DNA from 3 places in the Streptomyces sp. NPDC055966 genome. Region 3 is predicted to be linked to each of the others. Evidence: riboswitches for the same ligand, from Rfam matches in the RefSeq annotation. Region 3 holds a riboswitch; each other region holds the start of a gene.
The links. A riboswitch is a leader RNA that binds a small molecule or an ion and turns the genes downstream of it on or off. The one in region 3 is predicted to bind cobalamin.
Positions count from the first base shown of each region.

Region 1: another riboswitch for cobalamin. It lies ahead of ACFC8N_RS00730 (prenyltransferase/squalene oxidase repeat-containing protein); the one in region 3 lies ahead of ACFC8N_RS40165 (CbtB-domain containing protein).
Region 2: another riboswitch for cobalamin. It lies ahead of ACFC8N_RS19165 (ribonucleoside-diphosphate reductase subunit alpha); the one in region 3 lies ahead of ACFC8N_RS40165 (CbtB-domain containing protein).

Region 1 covers NZ_JBHJYK010000001.1:150,973-156,123, forward strand. Annotated here, with positions in the region: gene ACFC8N_RS00720 (XRE family transcriptional regulator) at 1-363, opposite strand, end outside; gene ACFC8N_RS00725 (hypothetical protein) at 656-1,531, shown strand; cobalamin riboswitch at 1,640-1,772, shown strand; gene ACFC8N_RS00730 (prenyltransferase/squalene oxidase repeat-containing protein) at 1,889-3,127, shown strand; gene ACFC8N_RS00735 (SCO2322 family protein) at 3,124-3,786, shown strand; gene ACFC8N_RS00740 (CbiQ family ECF transporter T component) at 3,779-4,861, shown strand; gene ACFC8N_RS00745 (ABC transporter ATP-binding protein) at 4,858-5,151, shown strand, end outside.
Region 2 covers NZ_JBHJYK010000008.1:205,353-210,503, reverse strand. Annotated here, with positions in the region: gene mctP (monocarboxylate uptake permease MctP) at 1-1,560, shown strand, start outside; cobalamin riboswitch at 1,716-1,871, shown strand; gene ACFC8N_RS19165 (ribonucleoside-diphosphate reductase subunit alpha) at 1,997-4,366, shown strand; gene ACFC8N_RS19160 (ribonucleotide-diphosphate reductase subunit beta) at 4,366-5,151, shown strand, end outside.
Region 3 covers NZ_JBHJYK010000026.1:94,045-99,195, forward strand. Annotated here, with positions in the region: gene ACFC8N_RS40150 (NADP-dependent oxidoreductase) at 1-125, opposite strand, end outside; one part of gene ACFC8N_RS40155 (IS5 family transposase) at 587-926, shown strand; one part of gene ACFC8N_RS40155 (IS5 family transposase) at 926-1,395, shown strand; gene ACFC8N_RS40160 (histidine phosphatase family protein) at 1,414-1,995, opposite strand; cobalamin riboswitch at 2,105-2,264, shown strand; gene ACFC8N_RS40165 (CbtB-domain containing protein) at 2,302-2,514, shown strand; gene ACFC8N_RS40170 (CbtA family protein) at 2,527-3,288, shown strand; gene ACFC8N_RS40175 (ArsR/SmtB family transcription factor) at 3,387-3,761, shown strand; gene ACFC8N_RS40180 (cytochrome P450) at 4,049-5,151, opposite strand, start outside.

The sequences.
Region 1 (5,151 bases), on a different contig from region 3:
CAGCCCGAAGAACCTGCGCAGCCGGTCGGTGTGCTCCAGGCTCGGCAGCCCGCTCTTGCGCCACTCGCTCAGCCACTGCCGGCTGGTGCCGGCGATCCTGGCCAGCTCGTCCAGCGAGTACCGTTTGCCGTCCGGCCGGCGCCGGGTCTCGCGGATGAAGTCCAGCCGCTGGCGCACGCGTTGGGCCAGTCCGGCCTCGGCCGCCCGGCCGCCGCCGAGCAGCTCCACGACGGTGCCGACGGGGATGCCGGTGCGATGGGAGAGGCCGGCCACGTCGAGGGCTTCCGGAAGCCGGCCGGGCCGGCCGGTCAACTCCCCGAGTCTGGCCAGAACTTCGGCCAGCGAGGTGTAGGCGTCACTCACCGAGGCCCCCCTGAGCATGTGGCGTCCGTCCCCTCGACCGGGCGACGGGACGAGAGGCGAGGGTACCCGGTCGTCCGTTCGCCGACCAGATCTGACAAGGCTCCCTGCCCAACGAGGCAGGAATAGTTGACAGTTGAGCGTGCGGTGGGTGAGGATCACGACACAGAGAGCAAGATTTCGACCCGCCCCGGGTGCCGCACACGGGGGGAGCGGCACCCGGGGTGTTCCGCTGCCCGTACGACCGTCCCGCCTCGCCGTCCCGCCCTGCCTCTCCCGCAAAGGTGAAGCGCCGATGCCGCAGCCCGTCCTTCTGCTCGGGGCCGGCCCCGCCGCGTACGGGGTCCCGCTGGAGCGGATCGCCGAGGCCCGCCCCGTGATCCTGGTCGACACCGCCGTCCCCGGCTGGGCGCGGCCCTTCCTGTCCGGCCATCTCCCGGCCGACCCCACGCACGAGGCGGAGACGGCCGGTGCGCTCGCGCGGTACGCGGACCGGCATCCGGTCGCGGGCGTGCTGACCTGGACCAGGGAGCATCTGCGCACCGCCGCGCGGATCACCGGGCATCTGGGGCTGCCGGGCCTGTCGTACGAGACGGCCGGGGCCTGCACCGACCCCGTGACGTCCACGGCACTGCTCGCCCGGCACCGCCTGGCCCCGGACGGGCCCGGTGACCTCGACGGCCCGCTGGTGTCCGCGGAGACGGTGGTCCTGGACGACGAGGTCCGCATCGCCGCGCTCACCCGTACGACCCCGGGGGCGCCGGGGGGCCTGCCGCTGCGGCACTCGGTCCACGCCCACGATGGCCTGCTGCACAACCGCTTCCTGCGGCAGACGGTCGAGCGGGCGGTGCGGGCGCTCGGCCTCACGCACACCGTGGCGCACGTGCGGCTGCGGCTGACCGGCCGGGGCCCGCGGGTGACCGGGGTCGTGCCGTTCCTTCCGGGCGACCTCATTCCCTGGCTGGTGGAGCGGGCCACCGGGGTGGATCTGGCCGGGGTGGCGCTGGCGATGGCGTGCGGGACGTTTGTGGACGCCACGCCGAGCCGGCAGCGGGCCGCCGCGATCCGCTTCGCGGAGTCGGCGGGCGGCGCGTGTCTGCCGACCCGGGTGTACTGGGTGGCGGAGGGGGAGGACGCGGCGGAGTGCGACCGGGCGCTCGGTGCCGCCTGACGGCATCGCCGGTGCAGGGGGCCCGCCCACTCCGACGTCGCACCCGGATCACCGTGACCCCGGTCACCGCCGCCCTGTGCCCACGGCCACCCCCCGGCTCGCGCATGCCTGCCGGTAAGGTGGCGGGGTCGTCATCACACCCGTACAGGGGGAAGCCGGTGCAATTCCGGCGCTGAGCCCGCAACCGTGAACCGTCCGTCGCCGGACGGTGAGCCGGACCGCCCGGGACGGGACGTTGACCGGCTCACGTGCGTCGGCGACCCGCCGCGCACGGCACCGTCGAGGTCTACGGAGTCGAGCCGCCCGGGGGGTTCCCGCGCGCTGCCCGGCTCCCCGCAGGAGAGGCAGTCGCCGACCATGAACGTCCGCCGCAGCGCAGCGGCTCTCGCCGCCGTAGGCGTGCTGGCCGCCGCCGCGCCCGCCACGGCCGCCGGAGCGTCCCCGGCCCCGTCGCCGTCTGCGAAGCTCACGATCCCGGCCGGGCTGTACGGCACGGGCGACCCGACCTACGACGGTGTGTGGCGCCAGTCGCTGACGCTGGTCGCGCAGCGCACGCTCGGCTACCGGCCCGCCGCGCAGGCCGTCGGCTGGCTCGCCGGCCAGCAGTGCGCGAACGGCGCGTTCGCCGCGTTCCGCGCCGCCCCGGACAAGGCCTGCGACAGCAAGGTCGTCGTGGACACCAACAGCACGGCCGCCGCCGTCCAGGCCCTGCGGGCGACCGGCGGGCACGACGACGCGGTCGGCAAGGCGGTCGCCTGGCTGAAGTCCGTGCAGAACACGGACGGCGGCTGGGGCTACAACCCGGGCGGCGCCAGCGACACCAACTCCACCTCCGTCGTCATCGGCGCCCTCGCCGCGACCGGCGCGGACCCGGCGCGGACCACCAGGGCGGGCAAGTCCCCCTACGACCTCCTCGCCGCCCTGTCCGTGCCCTGCGAGCAGCCCGGCGGCGGCGCTCTCGCCTTCCAGCCGGACAAGAAGGGCGCCCTGGCGGCCAACGCGGACGCGACGGCGGCCGGCGTACTCGGCGCGCTCGGCAAGGGGTTCGTCGCGACGGCCGGCAAGGCGCCCGGCAGCGGCGCGTGCACCGCCGGCGAGCACCTCACCCCGGCGCAGATCGCGGACAACGCTGGTGCCAACCTCGCGTCGGCCGTCGCGAAGACCGGCCATCTGACGTCCGCGCTGCCCGGCGCCACGGACCAGCCGGACTACGGCAACACGGCGGACGCGGTCGTCGCGCTCGCCGCCGACGGGCGCGGCGAGCAGGCGTCGCGGTCGTACACGTGGCTGGAGCACAACGCCACGCGCTGGGCCGAGCAGAGCGGCCCGGCGGCGTACGCGCAGCTGATCCTCGCCGCGCACGCGGTGGGCGCGCAACCGGGCGACTTCGGCGGCACCAGCCTGGTCCGCTCGCTCAACGCGCAGGGCCCGGCGCCGAGCATGGAATCCGCCGGGCACGCGTCCACGAGCCCCGAGAAGTCCGAGAAGTCCGACGGCGGTTCGCCGTTCGGCCTCTGGTGGTTCGTCGGTGTCTGCCTCGTCGCGGGCATCGGCATCGGCTTCCTGCTCAGCGGCCGGAAGAAGCAGCAGCCGTGACCGGGGGCCGCCGTGCGGTGAGCCTGACGCTGGCCGCGTTCGTCCTGCTCGCGGCCGCGGTGACCCAGGCGCATGCCGCCGGCTACCGCTACTGGTCCTTCTGGGAGCGCACCGACGGCCGGTGGACGTACGCCACGCAGGGCCCGGCGAGCGTCCGTCCCGACGACGGCGCGGTGGCGGGTTTCCGCTTCGCGGTCAGCGCGGACTCGGCCGACGCGAGCCGGCCGCGCGGCACCGCGGACTTCCGGACGATCTGCGCGGCCACGCCGGCCAGGTCCGGCATGAAACGGGTGGCGCTGGTCCTCGACTTCGGCACCCCGGCGGACGCGCCGTCCGGCGAGAGCCCGCCGGCCGGCCGTACGGCCTGTGCCCGGGTGCCGGACGACGCGACGACCGCCGACGCCCTGGCCGCCGTCGCGCCGCCGCTGCGCTACGACACCGACGCCCTGCTGTGCGCGATCGCCGGGTATCCGCACCGGGGGTGCGGCGAGCAGGTGTCGGACACGCGGAAGCCGCGCCGCATCACGGGGCACGGCGCCGAGAAGAGCCCCTCGGACGGGCCCGCGCTGGGGCTGCCGATCGGCGTGGGAGCGGTCGTCCTGCTGGCGGGCGCGGCGGTGTGGCAGACGCGGCGGCGACGGAACGAACGGAATGGCTGAGCAGGGCGGGCGTGCCGTTCACCCCGGTGCCTGGTGGCTGTGGGCCCTGAGCCTCGGCACCGCCGCCACCCGCACCACCAACCCCCTCCTGCTCGCCCTCCTCATATCCGCGTCGGCGTACGTCGTCGCGACGCACCGCACCCCCGCCCCCCTCGCCCGCTCCTACGCCGCCTTCCTCAGGCTCGCCCTCGCCGTCCTGCTCGTCCGCCTCCTGTTCGCGGTGGCGCTCGGCTCCCCCATCCCTGGCACCCACACCCTGTTCACGCTCCCCGAAGTCCCGCTCCCCCACTGGGCGCAGGGCATCCGGCTGGGCGGGAAGGTGACCGCCGAGGCGCTGGTCTTCGCGGCGTACGACGGCCTGAAACTGGCGACGCTCCTGATCTGCGTCGGCGCGGCGAACGCCCTCGCCAGTCCGGGCCGCCTGCTCAAGTCCCTGCCCGGCGCGCTGTACGAGACCGGCGTGGCCGTCGTCGTCGCCCTCACCTTCGCGCCGCACCTCGTCGCCGACGTCCAGCGGCTGCGCGCCGCCCGCCGGCTGCGCGGCCGCCCGGACCGCGGCCTGCGCGGCCTGCTCCAGGTCGGACTGCCGGTCCTGGAGGGCGCGTTGGAACGCTCGGTCGCGCTCGCCGCCGCGATGGAGGCCCGGGGGTACGGCCGCAGCGCCGAGGTTCCCGCCCGGGTCCGCCGTACGACGGCCGCGCTCACCCTCGGCGGCCTGCTCGGCGTGTGCGCGGGGACGTACGGGCTGCTGACCGCGGAGGGCGGCACCTACGGGCTGCCGGTGCTGCTCGCCGGGGTCGCCGCCGCGCTCGCGGGGCTGAAGCTGGGCGGCCGGCGCTCGCTGCGCACCCGGTACCGCCCGGACCCGTGGGACGCGCGCGCCTGGCTGGTGGCCGGTTCCGGCGCCGCCGTCGCCGCGCTCCTCACCCTCGCCGCCGACCGCGACCCGCAGGCGCTGCACCCGGGGGTCGTTCCCCTGGTCGCCCCGGCCCTGCCCCTGTGGCCCGCCGCGGCGGTCCTCCTCTCCCTCCTGCCCGCCTTCGCCGTACCCACGCACCCCGAGGAGCCGTCGTGATCCGCTTCGAGGACGTCGCCGTGGTGTACGACGGCGCGGCCGAACCCTGTGTCCAGGGCATCGACTTCGAGGTGCCGGAGGGCGAACTGGTGCTGCTCGTCGGCCCGTCCGGGGTCGGCAAGTCCACCGTGCTCGGCGCGGTGAGCGGGCTGGTGCCGCACTTCACCGGCGGCACCCTGCGCGGCCGCGTCACCGTCGCCGGCCGCGACACCCGCACCCACAAGCCGCGCGAACTCGCCGACGTGGTCGGCACGGTGGGCCAGGACCCGCTCGCCCACTTCGTCACGGAC
Region 2 (5,151 bases), on a different contig from region 3:
GTCACGGTCATGGGCTTCCTCGCCGCACGCTGGCGCAAGGCCGAGAACGAGCACTCGCTGGACGAATGGGGCCTGGGCGGGCGGTCGTTCGGCACCTGGATCACCTGGTTCCTGCTCGGCGGTGACCTGTACACGGCGTACACCTTCGTCGCCGTACCGGCGGCGATCTACGCGGCGGGCGCGTCCGGCTTCTTCGCGGTGCCGTACACGATCCTCGTCTACCCGCTGATCTTCACGTTCCTGCCCCGCCTGTGGTCGGTGTCCCACAAGCACGGCTATGTGACGACCTCGGACTTCGTGCGCGGCCGGTTCGGCTCCAAGGGCCTGTCGCTGGCGGTGGCGCTGACCGGCATCCTCGCGACGATGCCGTACATCGCGCTCCAGCTCGTCGGCATCCAGGCCGTGCTGGACGTGATGGGCGTCGGCGGGGACAGCAGCGGCAACTGGTTCGTCCGGGACCTGCCGTTGCTGATCGCCTTCGGTGTGCTCGCGGCGTACACGTACTCGTCCGGGCTGCGCGCGCCCGCCCTGATCGCGTTCGTCAAGGACGGCCTGATCTACCTCGTCATCGCGGTGGCGATCATCTACATCCCGATCAAGCTGGGCGGCTTCGACGACATCTTCGCCAAGGCCGGTCATGCGTTCAGCCAGGTCAGCCCGGCGACGGGCAAGCCGCGCGGTGCGCTCGCGCCCCCGGAGGCGGGCCAGTGGACGTACGCAACGCTGGCCCTCGGCTCGGCCCTCGCCCTGTTCATGTACCCGCACTCGATCACCGCGACCCTGTCGTCCAAGAGCCGTGAGGTGATCCGCCGCAACACCACGATCCTGCCGCTGTACTCCCTGATGCTCGGCCTGCTCGCCCTGCTGGGCTTCATGGCGATCGCGGCCGGAGTCAAGGTCACCAACGGGCAGTTGGCGATCCCGCAGCTGTTCGAGGACATGTTCCCGAGCTGGTTCGCGGGCGTGGCCTTCGCCGCCATCGGCATCGGCGCACTCGTGCCCGCGGCCATCATGTCGATCGCGGCGGCGAACCTCTTCACCCGCAACATCTACCGGGACTTCATCAAGCCGGACGCCACGCCGAAACAGGAGGCCCAGGTCTCCAAGCTGGTCTCCCTGCTGGTGAAGGTCGGCGCCCTGGTCTTCGTCCTCACCATGGACAAGACGGTCGCCATCAACTTCCAGCTGCTGGGCGGCATCTGGATCCTGCAGACCTTCCCGGCCCTGGTCGGCGGCCTGTTCACCCGCTGGTTCCACCGCTGGGCGCTGCTCGCCGGCTGGGCGGTCGGCATGGTGTACGGCACGGTCGCCGCGTACGGCGTCGCCTCGCCGACCCAGAAGCACTTCGGCGGCTCGGCGAAGGAGATCCCCGGCATCGGCGAGATCGGCTACATCGGCATGACGGCGTTCGTCCTGAACGTCGCCGTCACCGTGGTCATGACGCTGGTTCTGCGTGCGCTGAAGGCCCCCGAGGGCGTGGACGAGACCCGCCCGGAGGACTACACGGCGGACGCGGGCGACCCGGGCGTCGAGACGGAGCTGGCGGGCGCCGCTCACTGAGGCACACCCGTACGCCCTGAAGCACCGCGTACACCGGACACACCCCGCAGCGGGCCGCCGACATCGAGCATGACGGCGGCCCGTTCCGCATGTCCCCCGTCATACACAAGTTGACGCTCCGAAGCCAGCGCGACACACAACAGACACAACATGTGGGGGTGTCACGACAGCCCGGCACTAGATGTATGCTCATCCTCGCTGTCGTCGCAGGGGAATCCGGTGCGAATCCGGAACTGTCCCGCAACGGTGTACTTGTGCGTATCCGCGCACAGGAGTCAGTCCGAGGACCTGCCGGCAGCACGCGCCCGGCCGTCCGGCCCGGGTGCCTTCCGACGTCCGGGCCTCGTGGAATGGGCCGGTGGACGCGACGCGTGCGCGCTCGTGGCTGCCCCCTGCCCTCCGCAAGGCCCCCGTGCCGAGCGAGGGAGAGCCCCACGTGACCATCGCGCCCGCAGATCCGGCTTCAACAGGCGGCCTGGACACCGACGGTCCCGGTGCAGCGCTGCTGCGTACCCTGACCGAGCTGACCGCCGACCTCCCCGACGCCGACCCCGGCCGGGTCGCCGCCGCCGCGTTGCGCGGCCGGTCCGCCCGGGCCGACGAGACGGAGTTGCGCGAACTGGCCACGGAGGCCGCCGCCGGGCTCATCTCCGAGGACCCCGCCTACTCGCGGCTGGCCGCCCGGCTGCTGACCCTCGCCATCCGCGCCGAGGCCGCCTCACAGGGGGTGACGTCCTTCACCGAGTCCGTGGCCGTCGGCCACCGCGAGGGCCTCATCGCCGACCGCACCGCCGCGTTCGCGCGGCTGCACGCGGCCCGCCTCGACGCCCTGGTCGACGTGCACGCCGACGACCGCTTCGGCTACTTCGGCCTGCGCACCCTGCACAGCCGCTACCTGCTGCGCCACCCGATCACCCGCCGGGTCATCGAGACCCCCCAGCACTTCATGCTCCGGGTCGCGAGCGGCCTGGCCGAGGACGACAGCGTGCGCGCGCTGGACGAAGTCGCCGCGCTCTACGGGCTCATGAGCCGTCTCGACTACCTGCCCTCCTCCCCCACGCTCTTCAACTCCGGCACGCGCCATCCCCAGATGTCGTCCTGCTACCTCCTCGACTCGCCGCTGGACGAGCTGGACTCCATCTACGACCGCTACCACCAGGTGGCCCGGCTCTCGAAGCACGCCGGCGGCATCGGGCTGTCGTACTCCCGCATCCGCAGCCGCGGTTCGCTGATCCGCGGCACCAACGGGCACTCCAACGGCATCGTGCCGTTCCTGAAGACGCTGGACGCCTCGGTGGCCGCCGTGAACCAGGGCGGCCGGCGCAAGGGCGCGGCCGCGGTCTACCTGGAGACCTGGCACTCCGACATCGAGGAGTTCCTGGAGCTGCGGGACAACACCGGTGAGGACGCCCGGCGCACGCACAACCTGAACCTCGCGCACTGGATCCCGGACGAGTTCATGCGCCGGGTCAACGCGGACGCGTCCTGGTCGCTGTTCTCCCCCGCCGACGTGCCGGAGCTGGTGGACCTGTGGGGCGAGGAGTTCGACGCCGCGTACCGCAAGGCCGAGCAGGCGGGCCTCGCGAAGAAGACCATCCCGGCCCGTGAGCTGTACGGCCGCATGATGCGCACCCTCGCGCAGACCGGCAACGGCTGGATGACCTTCAAGGACGCCGCCAACCGCACCGCCAACCAGACGGCCCTGCCGGGCCACGTGGTCCACTCCTCCAACCTCTGCACGGAGATCCTGGAGGTCACGGACGACGGCGAGACGGCGGTCTGCAACCTCGGTTCGGTGAACCTGGGTGCCTTCGTCGACACGGCGAGCGGTGACATCGACTGGGAGCGGCTGGACGAGACCGTCCGCACGGCCGTGACCTTCCTCGACCGGGTCGTGGACATCAACTTCTACCCGACCGAGCAGGCGGGCCGCTCCAACGCCAAGTGGCGTCCGGTCGGTCTCGGCGCGATGGGCCTCCAGGACGTCTTCTTCAAGCTGCGCCTGCCCTTCGACTCCGCCGAGGCCAGGGCCCTCTCGACGCGGATCGCCGAGCGGATCATGCTCGCCGCGTACGAGGCCTCCGCCGACCTCGCCGAGCGCAGCGGCCCGCTGCCGGCCTGGGAGAAGACCCGTACGGCCCAGGGCGTGCTGCACCCGGACCACTACGACACCGAGCCGGCCTGGCCGGAGCGCTGGGAGGCGCTGCGCAGGCGGATCGCCACCGTCGGCATGCGCAACTCGCTGCTCCTCGCGATCGCCCCGACGGCCACCATCGCCTCCATCGCCGGTGTGTACGAGTGCATCGAGCCGCAGGTGTCGAACCTGTTCAAGCGCGAGACGCTGTCGGGTGAGTTCCTCCAGGTCAACTCCTACCTGGTGCAGGACCTGAAGAACCTGGGCGTGTGGGACGCGCGCACCCGTGAGGCGCTGCGGGACTCGAACGGCTCGGTGCAGGGCTTCGCGTGGATCCCCGAGGAGGTGCGCGCGCTGTACCGCACCGCGTGGGAGATCCCGCAGCGCGGTCTGATCGACATGGCGGCGGCCCGCACCCCGTTCCTGGACCAGGCGCAGTCCCTGAACCTGTTCCTGGAGACGCCGACCATCGGCAAGCTCTCCTCGATGTACGCGTACGCCTGGAAGTCGGGCCTGAAGACGACGTACTACCTGCGCTCCCGCCCGGCGACCCGGATCGCCCGCGCGGCCCAGGCGCAGCCCCAGAAGACCATCCCCGCCCAGCAGGTCGCCGACCCCGACGCCGTGGCCTGCTCCCTGGAAAACCCCGAGTCCTGCGAGGCCTGCCAGTAATGACCACTCCCGCTCACGAGAAGAACCTGCTCGACCCGGGCTTCGAGCTGACTCTGCGTCCGATGCGCTACCCCGACTTCTACGAGCGCTACCGGGACGCGATCAAGAACACCTGGACCGTGGAGGAGGTCGACCTCCACTCGGACGTCGCCGACCTCGCGAAGCTGACGCCCGAGGAGCAGCACCTCATCGGCCGGCTGGTGGCCTTCTTCGCGACGGGCGACTCGATCGTCGCGAACAACCTGGTGCTGACGCTGTACAAGCACATCAACTCCCCCGAGGCGCGGCTCTACCTGAGCCGTCAGCTCTTCGAGGAGGCCGTGCACGTCCAGTTCTATCTGACGCTGCTGGACACCTACCTGCCCGACCCGGACGACCGGGCGGCGGCCTTCGCGGCCGTCGAGAACATCCCCTCCATCCGCGAGAAGGCGCAGTTCTGCTTCACGTGGATCAACGAGGTGGAGAAGCTGGAGCGGCTGGAGTCGAAGGCCGACCGCCGGCGCTTCCTGCTGAACCTGATCTGCTTCGCCGCGTGCATCGAGGGGCTGTTCTTCTACGGCGCCTTCGCGTACGTCTACTGGTTCCGCAGCCGGGGTCTGCTGCACGGCCTCGCCACGGGCACCAACTGGGTGTTCCGCGACGAGACCATGCACATGTCCTTCGCCTTCGACGTGGTCGACACCGTCCGCAAGGAGGAGCCGGACCTCTTCGACGACCAGCTCCAGCAGCAGGTCACCGACATGCTGAGGGAGGCGGTCGAGGCCGAGCTGCAGTTCGCCCGCGAC
Region 3 (5,151 bases):
GGGACGAAGCCCGACGCACGGACTTCAACGACGACGTCGTTGATCGCCGGCGTCGGCTCAGGCCGCTCCGCGAGTGTGATTCCGGCTGCTTCCGCGGCCGGATCCGTCGCGACGATTGCCTTCACGGGTACCTCCGTATATCTCGTGCTCGCCGTCTCTGTGCGCCGCCCAAGCCATGGAGTGGGCTGGTTAACCCACAGAGGAACGGCAACAAGATCCGTCACCGGACGGATGGACGACTGAAACGCGTCGAGTCCAACCGGAGCTCGACGAGCACCACACACCCAGGGCAAGCAACACCCACCCACGCGCTAGTCTCACGGCGATGTCGCATACGACATCGGTACGACACGGCTCGTGCGATGACGACATCAGCCGTAAGACCCCACAGGTTCGTGTGGGATCGCAGATGCCACGTCATGGCGCGACGCTGTGAGCTGCGGCATTTCGGTTTGTCTCACGGTGGTGGACGCCGTTGCTGTCTCAGGACTGTGTCCATTTCCCCAGGCCGGTCCTTACTGATCGTTTCAGAATCAGCTGAGCTGAGGGCCTTGCGCTCCGCGACCTTGGTCGGCAGGGTCTCCGGGTGCGTGCTGATCTTGTTCCGGATGACCTGTGGGAGCGGGTGGCTCCGCTGCTTCCGCCCGCTCCCGAGCGACGCCACCGCTACCCCGGTCGACTGCGTGTTCCCGACCGGGCGGCCCTCGCGGGCGTCATGTACGTGCTGCGAACCGGTGTCGCCTGGCGCGATGTCCCGGCCGAGACCGTGGGCTGCTCCGGGGTAACGGCCTGGCGCCGGCTGCGGGACTGGACGGAGGCCGGTGTCTGGCCGCGTCTGCATGCCGCCTTGCTGACCGAGTTACGCCGCGCTGACCTTCTATGCCTGGACGACTGTGCCGTGGACGGGTCGCACGTCCGGGCCCTGAAAGGGGGGATCACGTCGGCCCTTCGCCCGTCGACCGTGCCCGTCCCGGCTCCAAGCATCATCTGATCGTCGACCGCCACGGCACCCCACTCGCCGTCACGCTCACCGGCGGGAACCGACATGACGTCACCCAGTTGCTGCCGCTGCTGGACGCGGTCCCAGCAATTCGGGGTCTGCGAGGACGCCCCCGCCGCAGGCCCCGGCGCCTGTACGCCGATCGGGGCTACGACTTCGACAAATACCGCCGCCTGCTGTGGAAGCGCGGCATCAAGCCGATGATCGCCCGACGCGGCGTCGCACACGGCTCCGGACTGGGCAAGGTGCGTTGGGTGGTCGAGCGCGCCTTCGCTTGGCTGCACCAGTTCAAGCGGCTCCGCACCCGTTACGAACAACGCGCGGATCTCCATCAGGGCCTGCTCGAACTGGCCTGCAGCCTCATATGCCTTCGCCGCCTGCGGACCTCATCCTGAAACGACCGGTGAAGCGCGTCAGTTCGGTCGATTCTGTGTCAGTGGCTGCCCGCAGCGCAGATTCCAGCGCCCGTTCCGGCCGGACAGTTCAGTGACCGTGAGCGGTAGCACATCGAGTCGCCAGAAGGCTGTTGGCGGTAGCGCCAGCGCGTGCACGAGCGCCGAACGGATGACCGCCGGCTCCACGACCGCGACTGTACGGCCGTCATGCCGGGCTCGTTCATCCAGCCAACTGCCCACGCGTGCGCACAGGCTTGTGAGCGATTCACCGCCATGGGGCGCCGCAGACGGGTCTGCCAGCCAGGCAGCAACCGCTGCCGGGTCGGTCACGGCGATGTCGTCGAGCCTCAGTCCGCGCCAGGACCCGACGTCCAGATCACCTAGCTCCTGGGCAGATTCAGAGGCAAGGCCGAGGGCCTCGGCGGTCTGGCGGCAGCGGAAGGAGGGGGCGACGAAGCACGGAGCCGCGGCCAGGCGTGTGTCAGCTACCGCTCGTGCCGCCCGCAGGCCCGCGTCATCCAGCGGGCCGTCGTTGCCGAACCGCGCCTCCCGCAGCTCTGCCCCGACTGCCGGTGCGACCAGCATCACGCGCGCGGTCACCGCGCCCTCCTTCTCCGCTTTTCCGCGCGATACCGCGCGCATACGTACCGGCGTCGGGGTGCTCCTCCCGCTCCCGGTTGTGCGCCGTCCGCCGCTGCGACTCCCCTTGGCCGGGCCTTCGCGACACGGTACCGTCACTGCGACAACTCAAGACGACGGTGCGGCGGAAGCCCGGTGAGATGCCGGCACGGTCGCGCCACTGTGAGTCCGGAACCTGACCTGATGTCAGTGCCCGGCGAGTCAGACCCGCCACCGTCGTACATGCTCCACTGAACGGGACGCGAGTTCCCAGAAGGAGGTCCGGCCATGGCTCACCCCATCGCCCCCGCCGCCGCGCCGACGATCGCCCCCATCTCCGTCAAGGCGATCCTGCCCTGGGCGGTCTTCTTCGGCATCCTGCTGATGGCCCTCATCTACTTCGTCGGCGCCGAGCAGGGTGCCACCTCTCTCCTCTCCGGCGAGAACGTGCACGAGTGGGTGCACGACGGCCGCCACCTGCTCGGCTTCCCCTGCCACTGAGCGGAGCAGCACGTGAACTCCGCCTCTGTCCGTGGGCTGCTCGTCCGGGGCATGCTGGCCGGTCTCGGGGCCGGCCTGCTCGCCCTGGTCGTCGCCTACCTCCTGGGTGAGCCGCGCGTCGACGCGGCGATCGCCTACGAAGACGCCCACACCACCGAGCACGGCATGGAGATCGTCAGCCGGAGCCTGCAGTCGACCGCGGGCCTGGCCACCGGTGTCCTGGTCTACGGCGTGTCCCTGGGCGGTATCGCCGCCCTGGCGTACTGCTTCGCGCTCGGTCGGATCGGCCGGTTCAGCCCGCGCGCCACGGCCGCCCTGCTCTCCGGGGCGGCGCTGGTCGCGGTCTACGTCGTGCCGTTCCTCAAGTACCCCGCCAACCCGCCGGCCATCGGCGACCCGGCGACCATCGGCAAGCGCACCACGCTGTACTTTCTGATGATGGCGCTCAGCGTCCTGCTGGCCGTCGCCACCGTGATCATTGGCAAGCGGCTCGCCCCCCGGCTGGGCAACTGGTACGCCACGGTCGTCGCCGTCCTCGGCTTCGCTGTGGCCGTCGGCCTGGCGTACGCCCTGCTGCCCGCTGTCAACGAGGTGCCGCAGGACTTCTCGGCAACGCTGCTCTGGCAGTTCCGCCTTGCGGCACTCGCCATCCAGCTCACGCTCTGGGTCTCGTTCGGCCTGCTGTTCGGGCACCTCGCCGAGCGCCTCCTCAACCCGAAGCCCGCAACTGCCAAGCGCGACGCCGCGTCGGAAGCGACCGCGGCCGTGCTCTGACACCACGGGCTCCTGTGGAAGCCAAGGGCCGGTACGGACGACAGGACGTCATCCGTACCGGTCCTCCGCACACCTGAGGTAGGACGGACGCCACGGTGATGGACACCACCAAGCATCCTTTGCGGCACGCCATCGACGAGTCGGCCGTGAGCGCGGCGGTTGCAGGCATCGGAGAACGAAGCCGTGTGAACTCGCTGGCAGCCAGGTTCGCGCTGCTCGCAGAGCCCGGCCGCCTGGCCCTGCTCCTCGCGATGCACCGGGCCGGGCCGATCTCCGTCACCGACCTCGCACTGGCCACCGGGATGCGGGACACCACCGTGTCCCACGCCCTGCGCCTACTCAGGACGGCTGGCACCGTCTCCGCCTCCAGGACAGGCCGCGTTGTCCGGTACCAGCTGAACGATCCCGAAGTCGTCCAACTTCTCGATGGCACTGCGGGATCCGCACGAGCAGACGTCCAACATCAGGGCTGACAAGGCCGCGCGGTCGGCACATCACGGCGAGGCCGCCGCAAATCCCATCGGCCCCGTTCCCTCTCATGCCCCCTCCGGTCATGGCGATTCAAGATCGCAGGAAGGTCCTCGACGTGCTGGCGTGATGGCCATCAGTGCCTTCGGCTTCTCCTCCGACGGCCCTGCAGCGACCATACGATCCAATGAATACGACACGTGGATCTCCATCAGAGCCTGCTCGAACTGGCCTGCAGCCTCATCTGCCTTCGCCGCCTGCGGACCTCTTTCTGAAACGATCAGTTACTCCGCTACCAGTGCACTGGGAGTGCGGTCATGCGCTGCAGGACGGTGCCGGGCTGGAATCCCGCCGTGGCGGTGGCCGGGTCCAGGTGCAGGTTCGGGAACCGGGTGAGCAAGGAGCGGAAGGCGATGTGCAGTTCGGTGCGGGCGAGGTGCTGGCCGAGGCATTGGTGGGGGCCGGTGCCGAAGGCGAGGTGGCGGGGGGATGCCTGCTTGGTGTCGATGATGTGTGGTGCGGGGTAGTGGGCGGGGTCGTGGCTGGCGAGGGAGAGCGAGACGACGATGCCGTCGCCGGCGCGGATGGCGTGGCCCTCGATGGTGATGTCGGCTGTGGCGACGCGCATGACGATGTCGAATACGCACACCAGTCGCAGCAGTTCCTCGATCACCGCGGGCAGGGACTCGGCCCCAGCCCGCAGCTGGTTCACGCAGTTGGGGTGCTGGAGCAGGGTGTATGTCCCGATCGTGATCATGTTGGCGGTGGTCTCGTGGCCGGCGGTCAGCAGGATCACGGCCATCCGTACGAGCGTGAACCGGTCCAGGCCGCCATCGGTGCGCGCGTGTTCCAGGAGGACATCGAGCAGGCCCTCGCCGTGTCGGGTCTCCTTGGAGGTGAGGAGGGCATCGAGGTGGTCCATCAGCTCGCTGCGTGCGGTGAGAGCCTGGTCAGGGGTTCCGGTGAAGAGCAGGTGCAGCCGGGATTCGAAGAAGTCGCGGTCGCCGGCGGGGACTCCGAGCAGTTGGCAGGCGACCTTGGAGGACAGCGGAGCAGCGAAGGCAGAGACGAGGTCCGCGGGAGGGCCTTGTTCCTCGATCGCGTCGAGGAGGGTGTCAGTGATCTGCTGGATGTGCGGGCGTAGGGCAGCGGCGCTTCTGGCTGTGAAGGCGGGGACCAGTGGGCGACGCTGGCGGGCGTGCTCGGGCCCGTCTACGCCCAGCAGCGGGGTGGGGATGTGCCGCAACGCCTCGAAGCGCGCGCCGGGCGAGGGGAAGTCGGGGTGCTGGCGGTCAGCGGACACCTCCGGGTGACTGAGCAGTCGGCGCGCTGCGTCGTGGCCGGTCACAAGCCACACGGTGCGCCCGTCATAGAGCTGCACGCGTGACAGCGGTT